One region of the Serratia surfactantfaciens genome, then DNA from elsewhere that is predicted to be linked to it. Evidence: riboswitches for the same ligand, from Rfam matches in the RefSeq annotation. Region 1 holds a riboswitch; the other holds the start of a gene.
The links. A riboswitch is a leader RNA that binds a small molecule or an ion and turns the genes downstream of it on or off. The one in region 1 is predicted to bind fluoride.

Region 2: linked by a shared signal. The riboswitch ahead of ATE40_RS08825 (DHHA2 domain-containing protein) and the one ahead of crcB (fluoride efflux transporter CrcB) in region 1 are both predicted to bind fluoride.

The regions. Positions count from the first base shown of each region.
Region 1 is NZ_CP016948.1:535,580-541,340, reverse strand. It holds gene lipA (lipoyl synthase) at 1-694, shown strand, start outside; gene tatA (Sec-independent protein translocase subunit TatA) at 789-1,007, opposite strand; gene ATE40_RS02515 (diguanylate cyclase) at 1,226-2,293, shown strand; gene ATE40_RS02510 (GNAT family N-acetyltransferase) at 2,298-2,723, opposite strand; fluoride riboswitch at 2,807-2,869, shown strand; gene crcB (fluoride efflux transporter CrcB) at 2,949-3,332, shown strand; gene ATE40_RS02500 (TetR/AcrR family transcriptional regulator) at 3,621-4,217, shown strand; gene ATE40_RS02495 (multidrug effflux MFS transporter) at 4,224-5,414, shown strand; gene cspE (transcription antiterminator/RNA stability regulator CspE) at 5,472-5,681, opposite strand.
Region 2 is NZ_CP016948.1:1,840,353-1,846,113, reverse strand. It holds gene ATE40_RS08835 (AraC family transcriptional regulator) at 1-305, opposite strand, end outside; gene ATE40_RS08830 (PAS domain S-box protein) at 377-2,257, opposite strand; fluoride riboswitch at 2,439-2,513, shown strand; gene ATE40_RS08825 (DHHA2 domain-containing protein) at 2,554-3,519, shown strand; gene ATE40_RS08820 (adenine nucleotide alpha hydrolase family protein) at 3,523-3,951, shown strand; gene eno (phosphopyruvate hydratase) at 3,969-5,252, shown strand; gene ATE40_RS08810 (MerR family transcriptional regulator) at 5,249-5,656, opposite strand; gene ATE40_RS08805 (NADH:flavin oxidoreductase/NADH oxidase family protein) at 5,729-5,761, shown strand, end outside.

The DNA.
Region 1 (5,761 bases):
CGCCATCTGTACCCGCCGCTGCCCGTTCTGCGACGTGGCCCACGGCCGCCCGATCGCGCCGGACGCCAACGAGCCGGAAAAGCTGGCGCAAACCATCGCCGACATGGCGCTGCGTTACGTGGTGATCACCTCGGTTGACCGCGACGATCTGCGCGACGGCGGCGCTCAGCACTTTGCCGACTGCATCTCGGCCATCCGCGCCAAGAGCCCGAACATCAAAATCGAAACGCTGGTGCCGGACTTCCGCGGCCGTATGGACCGCGCGCTAGAGATCCTCACCGCCACGCCGCCGGACGTATTCAACCACAACCTGGAAAACGTGCCACGCGTATACCGCCAGGTGCGCCCGGGCGCCAACTACGAGTGGTCGCTGAAGCTGCTCGAACGCTTTAAAGAAGCGCACCCAAATATTCCGACCAAGTCCGGCCTGATGGTCGGCCTTGGGGAAACCAACGCGGAAATCGTCGAAGTGATGCGCGATCTGCGTCGCCACGGCGTGACCATGCTGACGCTGGGTCAATACCTGCAGCCAAGTCGTCACCACCTGCCGGTGCAGCGCTACGTCAGCCCGGCCGAGTTTGACGAGATGAAAGAAGAAGCGATGGCGATGGGCTTCACCCACGCCGCCTGCGGTCCGTTCGTGCGTTCGTCTTACCACGCCGATCTGCAGGCCAAAGGGATGGAAGTGAAATAACGCGTAATAGTTTGTTACGCTAAAAACGGCGGAAACGCCAAAAAACGGATGTCCGCAAGGCATCCGTTTTTTTATTGCGCGCCATCAGACGGGATTAAACGTCTTTCTTTTCGACGCTCTGCTGAGCGGATTGGCTCTCGGCGGCGTTGTTGCCGGCGGCCGGCGGTGGTGTGCTGTCGTCGCCCACGGCTTTTTTAAAGCCTTTCAGCGCCGCGCCAAGATCGGCGCCGAGCGTGCGCAGTTTGCTGGTGCCGAACAGTAAAATCACCAACACCGCAATCACCAGAAGTTTGGTAATGCTGATACCTTCCATACTCACCTTCTTATCATAGAGCGCTGCGTGAACAGCGAGAAAAACTGACCTTGCCTACGAATATTTAGCGACTTTCCCCCGGCTCGCACAACCGCAACATGTAACAGAGTGAGATCCGTCGCAGGCATGCCACACGGTTTCACGGCGTGAATACCAGACTATTCTTAGTTTATCACCCGCATGATACGCTGCCGTGAGACTCATCAGGGAGATGCCGGATGTATATTGCCCCACCCATTTTCGATGCCCGAAAATCCGGCCTCAGCTTCGCCAAGCGCACCTATCTGCCCCGCGTGGCCGGTTTGGGACTTGGCTTTATCTGCGTCTGCGCCGCGCTCTACCCGCTGGCTCCGCCAACGGCAGTCTGGCTCTTGCTGGCCTTTCACGGCTTTCTCTGGCCGCATCTCGCCTACCGCCTGGCCTGCCGCGCCAAAGATCCGTTCAAAGCCGAAATTCGCAACCTGTTGATCGACTCCGCTTTCGGCGGCGTCTGGGCGGCGATGATGGCGTTCAATGCGCTGCCTGCGATTGTCATCCTGTCGATGATGGGCATGAACAACATCGCCTCGGCCGGCAAAACGCTGTTTGTGAAAGGATTGATGATTCAGCTGGCCGCCGCGGCGATCGCCGGCGCGCTGCTCGGTTTCCCGTTTCGCCCGCAAAGCACCCCGCTGCAAATCTATCTGTGCCTGCCGATGATCTATCTGTATCCGACGCTGCTTGGGTTAGTGACCTACCGCACCGCCAAGCGGCTGGCGGAAAAGAAACAGGAGCTGCAGCGCATCAGCACCCGCGATGGGCTGACCGGTTTGTACAATCGCCGCCACTGGGAGCATCTGCTGCATCGCCAGTTTGACAGCTGCCGCCGCTATCAGGACAGCGCCACGCTGATTCTGATGGACATCGATCGCTTCAAAACCATCAACGACACCTTCGGCCATGCGCTGGGGGACGAAGCCCTGGCGGCGCTGGCGGAAGAGCTGCTGATCGGCTTACGCAACGTGGATATCGTCGGGCGTTACGGCGGGGACGAATTTGGCGCGGTACTGCCGAACACCAACGCCGAACAGGCGACAACCGTCCTGCAGCGCATTCAGCAACGGCTGGACGCCGTCAGCTTCAAAGAGGCGCCTCAGCTACGGCTGCAGATCAGCGCAGGCATCGCCAACTACCACCCTGAGTTGGGCGGTTATCTGGACTGGCTGAAAGCCGCCGACGGCGCGCTCTACCGGGCGAAGCAAAACGGCCGCAACCGGCTGGAAACGGCGACGCCGACGGGTGGCTAGCTTACTAACTTAATAGCTTGGCAAAATACTTTGGCGCTTCGACAAAGCCTTCGCGCCGATAAAACGCATGGGCCCGCTCACGGCGGCTGTGGCAATGAACTTCCAACCGATCGCAGCCGCGACGGTGCGCCAGCGCCTCGCCCTCCGCCAACAGCAACCGCCCTACGCCCGCGCCGCGCGCCCGATCGTCGACGCAAAAATAGCTGATGCGGGCAATATCGCCGGCCAACGCCAGCTGAGGCAGAAAATGCAGCGACAACACGCCCAGCACTTGCTCCTCCTCAACCGCCACCAGCAGCGCCTCATCCGGATGCGCCAACAGTTGCTGCATTCGCTGCGTCAGAAACGCCTCGGTGCCGGGATAATCCAGCGCCGTCATTAATTCGGCGATAGCATGTCGGTCGCTCAGACGCACCGTTCTGATTTCCATCCGTTTTACCTCGCAGAGTGTCGATACTACAAAATAGGCGGCTTTAGGTGTAACATCCAACGGGTACGGCAAAAAAGGCCGTGCGGCACGCTGGAGATGACATTCCTCCCTAACCGCCTTCACAGGCTGATGATGTCTACGTAACCTCTCGGAGAGAGGCGCGTAGCGTTACGCCTGTCCCTTTCCGAGTCCCGTGAATTTCTCTGATTGAAAGGTAGTTGCCCCATGTTGAGCTCTTTACTGGCCGTATTTATCGGCGGCGGCGTCGGCAGCGTACTGCGCTGGGCGGTAAGCATGAAAATGAATCCGTTGAACGCCCACATTCCGCTCGGTACGCTGATGGTCAATCTGGTCGGCGGTTTTATCATCGGCCTGGCGATGGCGATTTTCACCCGCATGACGCACCTGGATCCCACCTGGAAATTGCTGATCACCACCGGGTTTTGCGGCGGCTTGACCACCTTCTCTACCTTTTCGCTGGAGGTGGTGTACCTGATGCAGGATGGCCGCTTCGGCTGGGCATTGGCCAATATGCTGCTCAACCTGGCCGGTTCGCTGGCGATGACGCTGCTGGCTTTCATGCTGGTCATGTGGGTCAACGGGCGCTAAGTCCTTAATGTTTCCTTAATCTTGCATGCGCATAATCTCATCCAGTACCCCTGACTGGATGAGAAACCGCTATGTTTAGCCTGCCGAAAACCGCCGCCGAAGCGATCGCCGTTGCGCTGTGCGTGCTGATCGTCGCCGCCTTTATCAAATCTTACCTGTTCGCTTAAACGCCTTTTCCCGCAGCACGCGTTCATCTTGCACCCTTCCCGTCGGTTGCACTACAATTGAGAATGAACGTTCACACCCAAAAATGTGAACCCGGCTCACGCGTAGCAAAGGATCGGGCAGATGCTCTCCCCCAACGACACTAAACAGGCCAAGGTGCAGGCGCGCCGCGATCAGATCGTCGAAGCGGCGAAAATCAGCTTCCGCCGCCACGGTTTCCACGCCGCCAGCATGGCGGAAATCGCCCAGGGCTCACAGCTCAGCGTCGGCCAAATCTATCGCTATTTCGCCAATAAAGACGCGATTATCGAGGAGATCGTCAACCGCATCATCGCCAACAAGATGCAGCGCCTGGAAAACCTTGGCGATCACATCAATCTGATCGCCGGCGTGCTGGCGGCGCGCACGCTGTTCCAGCAGCCGGGCGAGAGCGAAACCGACCACATGCTGATGCTGGAAGTGACCGCCGAGGCCACGCGCAATCCGGTGGTGGCCAAAATGCTCAGCGACGCTGAAGCGCGGCTGTTTCGCCACGTGTGCCACAACCTGCAGCGGCTGTATCCCCATTTCAGCGCGGAAGAGATCGCCGCGCGGGTGGAGTTTATCGCCGTCATGAGCGAAGGCACCGGTTACCGGATCCTTACCACGCAAAAAGCCGATGCGTCCCTGCTGCGCGATCTGTATCAGCAGGCCATTTCTCATCTGTTCAGGAAATCCTAATCTCTCATGACCAAACACTTAGCCAGACAACGTCTGGTGTACGCCGTCGTGCTTGGCCTGTTGGCCGCGCTGGGGCCGCTGTGCACCGATCTCTACCTGCCCGCCCTGCCGGAGATGGCAGGCGAGCTGAATACCTCCACCGCCGCCGCGCAGCTCAGTCTGACCACCGGGCTGCTCGGTCTGGGCGTCGGCCAGCTGATTTTCGGCCCTTACAGCGACAAACTGGGCCGCATGCGCCCGCTGCTGCTGTCGCTGATCCTGCTGCTGGGCGCTTCGCTGTGGTGTGCGCTGGCGCCCACCATCGACCAGTTGCTGATCGCCCGCCTGCTGCAGGGCATCGCCGGCGCCGGTGGGGCGGTGATTTCCCGCGCCATCGCCCGCGATCTGTATGCCGGGCATGAGCTGACCCGCTTCTTCGCCTTGCTGATGCTGGTCAACGGCCTGGCGCCGATCGTCGCGCCGGTGCTGGGCGGCGTCATGCTGCAGGTGATGAACTGGCGCGGCATCTTCGGCGTGCTGGCGGCCATCGCGGTGCTGCTGTTCAGCCTGTCGGCGCTGAAGCTACGCGAATCCCTGCCGGTCGAGCGCCGCAGCCAGGGCGGCATCCTGGCGATGCTGATGTCGCTGGGCAGTCTGTTGACCCAGCGCTATTTCATGGGGCTGTGCCTGACGCAGGGCTTCGTGATGGCCGGCATGTTCGCCTATATCGGCGCCTCGCCTTTCGTCTTGCAGCAGATCTACGGCCTCAGCCCGCAGATGTTCAGCCTGTGCTTCGCCATTAACGGCGTCGGGCTGATCATTGCGGCGCAGCTGGCCAGCCGCCTCAGTTCTCGTTGGGGTGAGCGCCGGGTGTTGAAGAGCGGGCTGACGCTGGCAGCCGTCGCGTCGCTGTTGCTGCTGTTGGCCGCCGCGCTGCACGCGCCGCTGGTATTGCTGCTGGTGCCGCTGTTCTTCTCGGTGGCGGTGATCGGCATCGTCGGCCCGACCGCCTCTTCGCTGGCGATGCAAAGCCAGGGTGACAAAGCGGGCAGCGCCTCAGCCTTGATCGGCGTGTGCATGTTCGCGCTCGGCGCCTGCGCCGTGCCGCTCACCGGGCTGGGCGGCACCTCGAGCCTGTCGATGGCGCTGACCATCGTCGGCTGCTACGCCGTCGCCATCCTGCTATTCAGCCTGTTGGCCCGCCGCAGCGAAGCATAATGCGCCCAATAAAAAACCCGCTCAATGAGCGGGTTTTAAGAAATTCAGCTACGCAGCTTAGATAGCAGTAACGTTAGCGGCAGATGGGCCTTTGGCACCGTTCGTGATTTCAAATTCTACACGCTGGCCTTCAGCAAGCGTTTTGAAACCGTTGCTAACGATGGCAGAGAAGTGAACGAAAACGTCCTTGCTACCATCTTCCGGAGTAATGAAACCGAAGCCTTTGGATTCATTAAACCACTTAACGCTACCTTTAATCTTAGACATCAAACTTACCTTTAACGTGAATGAAAGACACAAAACCTGTGTCGATCACAGTACAGCAAGCAGGCAGGATTTTGTCCACC
Region 2 (5,761 bases), 1.3 Mb from region 1:
ATCGCCGCGGATACCCAATGCTGGGGCAAATAGAGCATCGCATAGGTAAACCCTTCGGCCTGCGGCGCATGACCATCGTGCACCGCACCCGGCTCGATCAGTATGGCGCGCCCCGGCCGGCTGGTATGCAGCGAGCGGTGGCAATTGAAACGCTGCAAGCCCTGCTGCGTAACGCCCACCAGCATTTCATCATGATCGTGAGGATCGTAGGCATGCCCCTGAAAGTGGGCGTTAACGCTCTCAATGCCGGTCTCGTCATCACGCCGCAGTTCCAACCAGTCTTCATGTTGATGATTTGACGCCATGCAATAAATCCGGAGTACTGGCCACAGGAAAAGAACAAACAGCTTACCTCGAGACGGTCATCATTTCACGTTCACAACTCGCAGATGGCGTAAGTACCCTTTCCGGCCAATTTCGCCTGATACATCGCGCCGTCGGCACGGGCCAACAGCATCTCCTCCGTCACGTCATTGTGCGAGGAAATCGCCGCACCCAGGCTGGCGGACAGGCTCACGGTCTGCGGCCCGATCTGCGAAATATCGGCCAGGCGCGCCAACACGTTTTCGCAAAACTCGCTGACCTCGCGCCGCGGATCCGCCAACGGCCACAGGATCACCGTGAACTCGTCGCCGGCCAGGCGCGAAACGCTATGGCGTTCGCCGGCGCAGGCGCTGAGCAACCTGGCGAACGTCTTCAGGATCAGATCGCCGAAGTCATGGCCATGGCTGTCATTGAGGGCTTTAAAACCATCGAGATCGATGAATATCAGCGCCATCTGCCGCTGTTCGCAACAGGCCTGCAATGCGCCGGACAACCGACGCAGAAAGGCGCGGCGATTGGTCAACCCGGTCAGCATGTCATGTGTGGCATCGTACTCCAGCCTTTGCTGCAGGCGTTTCAACTCGGTAATGTCCATGGAAAGAATGTAAAACCCCTGAGCGTCACACGGCACCAGCGTGGTGTGGATCATCAACAGGCCCCGTTGGGTCTGGAGCTCATTTTCGAAGCTCACCATTTCCCCCGCCAACGCTCTGTCTATCATCGGTTTCGCTATCTGATAAACGTTCTCCCCCATAAAATCGCGCACCGTCATCCCCCTGAGGCGGCTCTCTTCCAGGCCAAACCAGGTTTTATAGGCGCTGTTGGCAAACAGGTAGCGTTCATTAGCGTCGATTTGGCTGATTAAGGCCGGCATGTTGTCAGTGATAGCGCGCAGGCGCTCCTTCTCCGTGCTGAGCTGGTATTCGGCAAGCACCCGAGTCTCAATCTCCTCGTTGAGCTTCTTGACCACGACGTTAAGCTCGCGCGTGCGAATTTCAACGCGTTGTTCCAGCTCGTGCTGTAGCGCAAACAGATCGGCCTCTGCCGCCTTGCGCTCGCTGATATCGACGATAACCGAGATGAAATGATCCGGTTTACCGTTCGGCAGCCGGTTTAACGCCACCGTCAGCTGCACCCATACGATCGAACCATCGGCGCGAAAATAGCGTTTCTCCAGTGAATAGGTACTGATCTCGTTTCTCAGCAGCTGCTGCAGTTTTTCCAGGTCGGTATTGAGATCGAGCGGATAGGTAATGTCCTGAAAGGTGCGATCCATCAGTTCGCGCTCGGAATAGTGCAGCATTTCACAGATGCGCGGATTGACCCGCAGCCAGTATCCCTGCAGCGAGACCAGCGCCATCCCCACCGCCGCCTGGGCAAAGGTCTGTTCGAACAAGGCTTCCGAGCGCTGCAGGTTGGACTTCAGGTTTTCGGTATAGACGTGGCGTTCAATGCTCTGCAGGTACTCCTCGACCACGGCAGCGAAATCGTGCAGGTCGGCCACCTGTTCCTGGGAAAACGGCTGCGGCTGGCTGTCGATAATGCACAGGGTACCGAGCGGCAAACCGTCGAGCGACAACAGCGGCTGCCCAACGTAAAAGCCGATTCGCGGCCCGCCGATAACCAGCGGGTTATCGAAAAATCGCGGATCGTTAGCGGTGTCGGGCACCACCAGCGCTTCACGTTGCAAGATGGCATGGCCGCAAAACGAGATATTGCGCGGCGTTTCCCGGGCATCCAGACCGTAGCGCGATAGAAACCATTGGCGATCCCGGTCGATCAGTGACACCAGCGCAATGGTGACGCCGAAATATTTCGCCGCCAGCCGTGTAATACGATCCAGTTTTTCCACCGAGTTCGAATCCAGCACGTTCAGCGAATTCAATACCGACAGGCGTTCGGCTTCGTTTTCGGGGAAGCAGGGTTCGAGCATGTTGTCTCCCATTGGGTTTCAGACAGATCCAGCGCATCCGGCCGGCGTGAGTCAGTTCAGCGTATCCGCCGGTTAAGCGGTAAATATCCTTGTCCATCATGGACTCACTCAGTATCAATCCGATTGCGCATTCTCGCCAGCTTTGCCGGGCGTTGCGTTTGCCGCCGCGCTGCGCTACAGTCATTCGCAAGGTGATGGTGTTCCACCTTTCCCAACCGCCGGTTCGCTCGAACCGGATGATGACGCCTGATATACAACTTCGCTTTATTTTTTAGGCAGGTATGTCAGGAGTCGCTATGGATCAAATGTCATGTTTTACCCGTCTTTCCTCCCAGTCCGATGCCGTCGAGCGCGAGAGGCCCCTGTACGTTTTCGGCCATAAAAATCCCGACAGCGACAGCATCTGCAGCGCGCTGGTGGTCGCCGACTGGCTCAATCATCTCGGCAAGCCGGCCGTGGCTTTCCGCCTCGGCGAGCTGACGCCGGAAACTCGCTACATCCTGGCCGCCGCCGGCGTGCAAGCCCCCCCGCTGCTGCAAGACGATCTCCGCGATCGTCAAGTCTGGCTGGTCGATTTTACCGACGCCGAGCAAGGCCCGGCCTCATTGCCGCACAGCGACGTGGTCGGCGTTATCGATCATCACCGGCTGGGCACGTTGATCACCCGCAACCCGCCCGATGTCTGGATCCGCGCCGTCGGCTGCTGCGCCACCGCCATTCTGCAAATCCTGACGGTGGAAAGGCCGATGCCGCTTTCCGCCGCCCAGGCCACGCTGCTGCTGGGCGCCATCCTGAGCGATACCGTCGCGCTCAGCGCCCCGACCACCACCGAGCTGGATCGGTTGGCCGCCGAACGGTTAAGCGCAATTGCTAACGTCGACTATGACGCCTTCACCGCCGGCCTGATCGCCGCCAAGACCGACCTTTCGGGGCAATCCGCGCCGCAGTTGCTGCACCGTGACGCCAAGCATTACCGCATCCAGAGCGTCTCGCTGCTGCTGTCGCAGATCGAAGTGAGGACAATGAGCGACATCGAGCCGCTGCTGCCCGCGCTGCAACAGGCGCTTGAACACGCGAAGCAGGAGGCCGGGCTGGAGATGGCCGCGCTGCTGGTTACCGACATCACGCTTGGCCGCTCCACCCTTTACTTTTCGTCGAACCGGGTGCTCGACGCCCGTCAGGTATCGCTGCCCGGCATGACGAGCCGGAAAAAAGAGGTTTTACCGTGGTTAACCCGCCAGATTGCTAACGCAGGGAGATAAGTCATGCCACTCTACCAACACGCTTTACTGCTGGTGCAGGACGAACGCGACGGCCGGCTGTTGTTGCGCCATGCCGAACGCCTTAATCAACAGATGAATACGCGCATTACCGTGGCGCACATCAGCGCCGACTACGCCGAACTGGATTACCTCAGCGATTCGCTGACCAAAGATCGTCAGTCCAGCGAGGTGATCGCCGCCAAAGCCATGCTCAGCCGTCTGGTGGAGGACAGCGCAGTCCCGCTGGAGGTGCGGTCGATCGTCAGCATCCATCGCTTCAAAGACGTCGAGGCTCTGATTGCTCGTGAAGGCGTCGATCTGCTGCTGCTCGGCCACCAGAACCGTCCGTTTGGCGTCTATGCCTCCTTCGGCTTCGAGTTTATTAACCACTTGTCCATCGACGTGCTGATAAAACACGTTCCCACTCCCTAGAAACGAGGTGACTCCCCATGAGCTATGAGATTGAAAGCGTAACCGCCAGAGAGATCCTGGATTCGCGCGGCAACCCGACTGTCGAAGTCGAAATGAGCGCGGCAGGCGCCGTGGCACGAGCTTCTGTGCCTTCCGGGGCCAGCACCGGTTCGCGCGAGGCGGTGGAACATCGCGACGGCGATCCGCGCCGTTTCGGCGGCAAAGGCGTGCTGGAAGCGGTACAAAGCGTCAAAACGGCGATCAATGAGGCGCTGCGCGGGGTGGATGTGCGCCAACAACAGGAGATAGACCGCCGGCTGATCGCGCTGGACGGCAGCGAGAACAAAAGCCGCCTGGGCGCCAACGCCCTGCTCGGCGTTTCTCTGGCCGCCGCCCGCCTGGCGGCGCAGTTGTCGCAGCTGCCGCTGTATCGTTATCTGGGCGGCATCGGCGCCAACCTGCTGCCGGTGCCCTGCATGAATATCATCAACGGCGGCGTGCATGCCCGCTGGCAAGGGGCGGATTTTCAGGAGTTTATGATTGCCCCCTTGGGCGCGCCGTCGCTGCGCGAGGCCGTGCGCTGGGGCAGCGAAGTCTATCAGACACTGCGTCAAATTCTATTGGACAAAGGCCTGTCGGTCGGCGTCGGTGACGAAGGCGGTTTCGCGCCGGCGGTCGCCTCTAACCGGCAACCGTTAGAGCTGATCGTGCAGGCGATAGAAAAAGCCGGTTACCGGCCGGGAGAAGATATCGCCATTTGCATGGATCCGGCCTCGAGTGAATTCTACGCCAACGGCAAATACCGTCTGCGCAGCGAGAACCTTGAGCTGGACGCCGCCCAAATGACGGCCTATTACCAACGGCTGGTGCAGGACTTCCCCATCGTGCTGATTGAAGACGGCTTGGCCGAGGACGATTGGGCCGGCTGGCGTCTGCTCAGCGACGCCCTGGGCGATCAAGTGGAGCTGGTCGGCGACGATCTGTTCGTCACCAATGTCAAATACATCCAGCGCGGGATTGATGAACGCCTGGCCAACGCGGCGCTGATCAAGCTGAACCAGATTGGCACACTGAGCGAAACCTTCGCCGCCGTGCAGCTTTGCCAGGCGAACGGCTGGGGCACCTTTATCTCGCACCGCAGCGGCGAAACCGTCGACAGCTTTATCGCCGATATGACGGTCGCGATGCGAGCCGGCCATCTGAAAACCGGCGCGCCGAGCCGCGGCGAACGCATCGAAAAATACAATCAGCTGATGCGCATCGAAGATCAGCTTGGTGCCGCCGCCGAGTATGCCGGCCGATCGGCCTTCAAACGGCGTTAAGATTTGCAGGCCGGCAACGCGCCGGCCCGCTTTTCATCCTTTGCGCGGCACAGCCCGGCCACGCCGGACTGCAACAAGGTCAGCCGGGTCGCCAGCAACGCTTCTCGCTGCTCATTCAGCGTCGCCATCATCCGTTCGATTTCCGTCAAACGGGCATCGACGCCCTGTATCAGCCCCTCCTCATAAGCGCTGCCCTGCAGCGCCAATACTCCGCGAATCGCCTGCAGCGAAAACCCCAGATTCTGGCCGATTTGGATCAGGTGCAGCCGCTCCAGCGCGCTTTCGCTATACACCCTGTAGCCGTTGACGCCGCGCACCGCTTTCGGCAGCAGCCCCTGCTGCTCGTAGTAACGTATCGCCGAGGCGGCCATCCCGACGCGCTCCGCCAATTCTCCGATCTTCATGCCCTATTGACCTTAAAGTTAACTTTAAACCTAGTATAGCGCCATTCCCCTTGCGACAGGAGCGCAAACCCGATGTTTACCCCACTGACTTTGCCCAACGGCAGC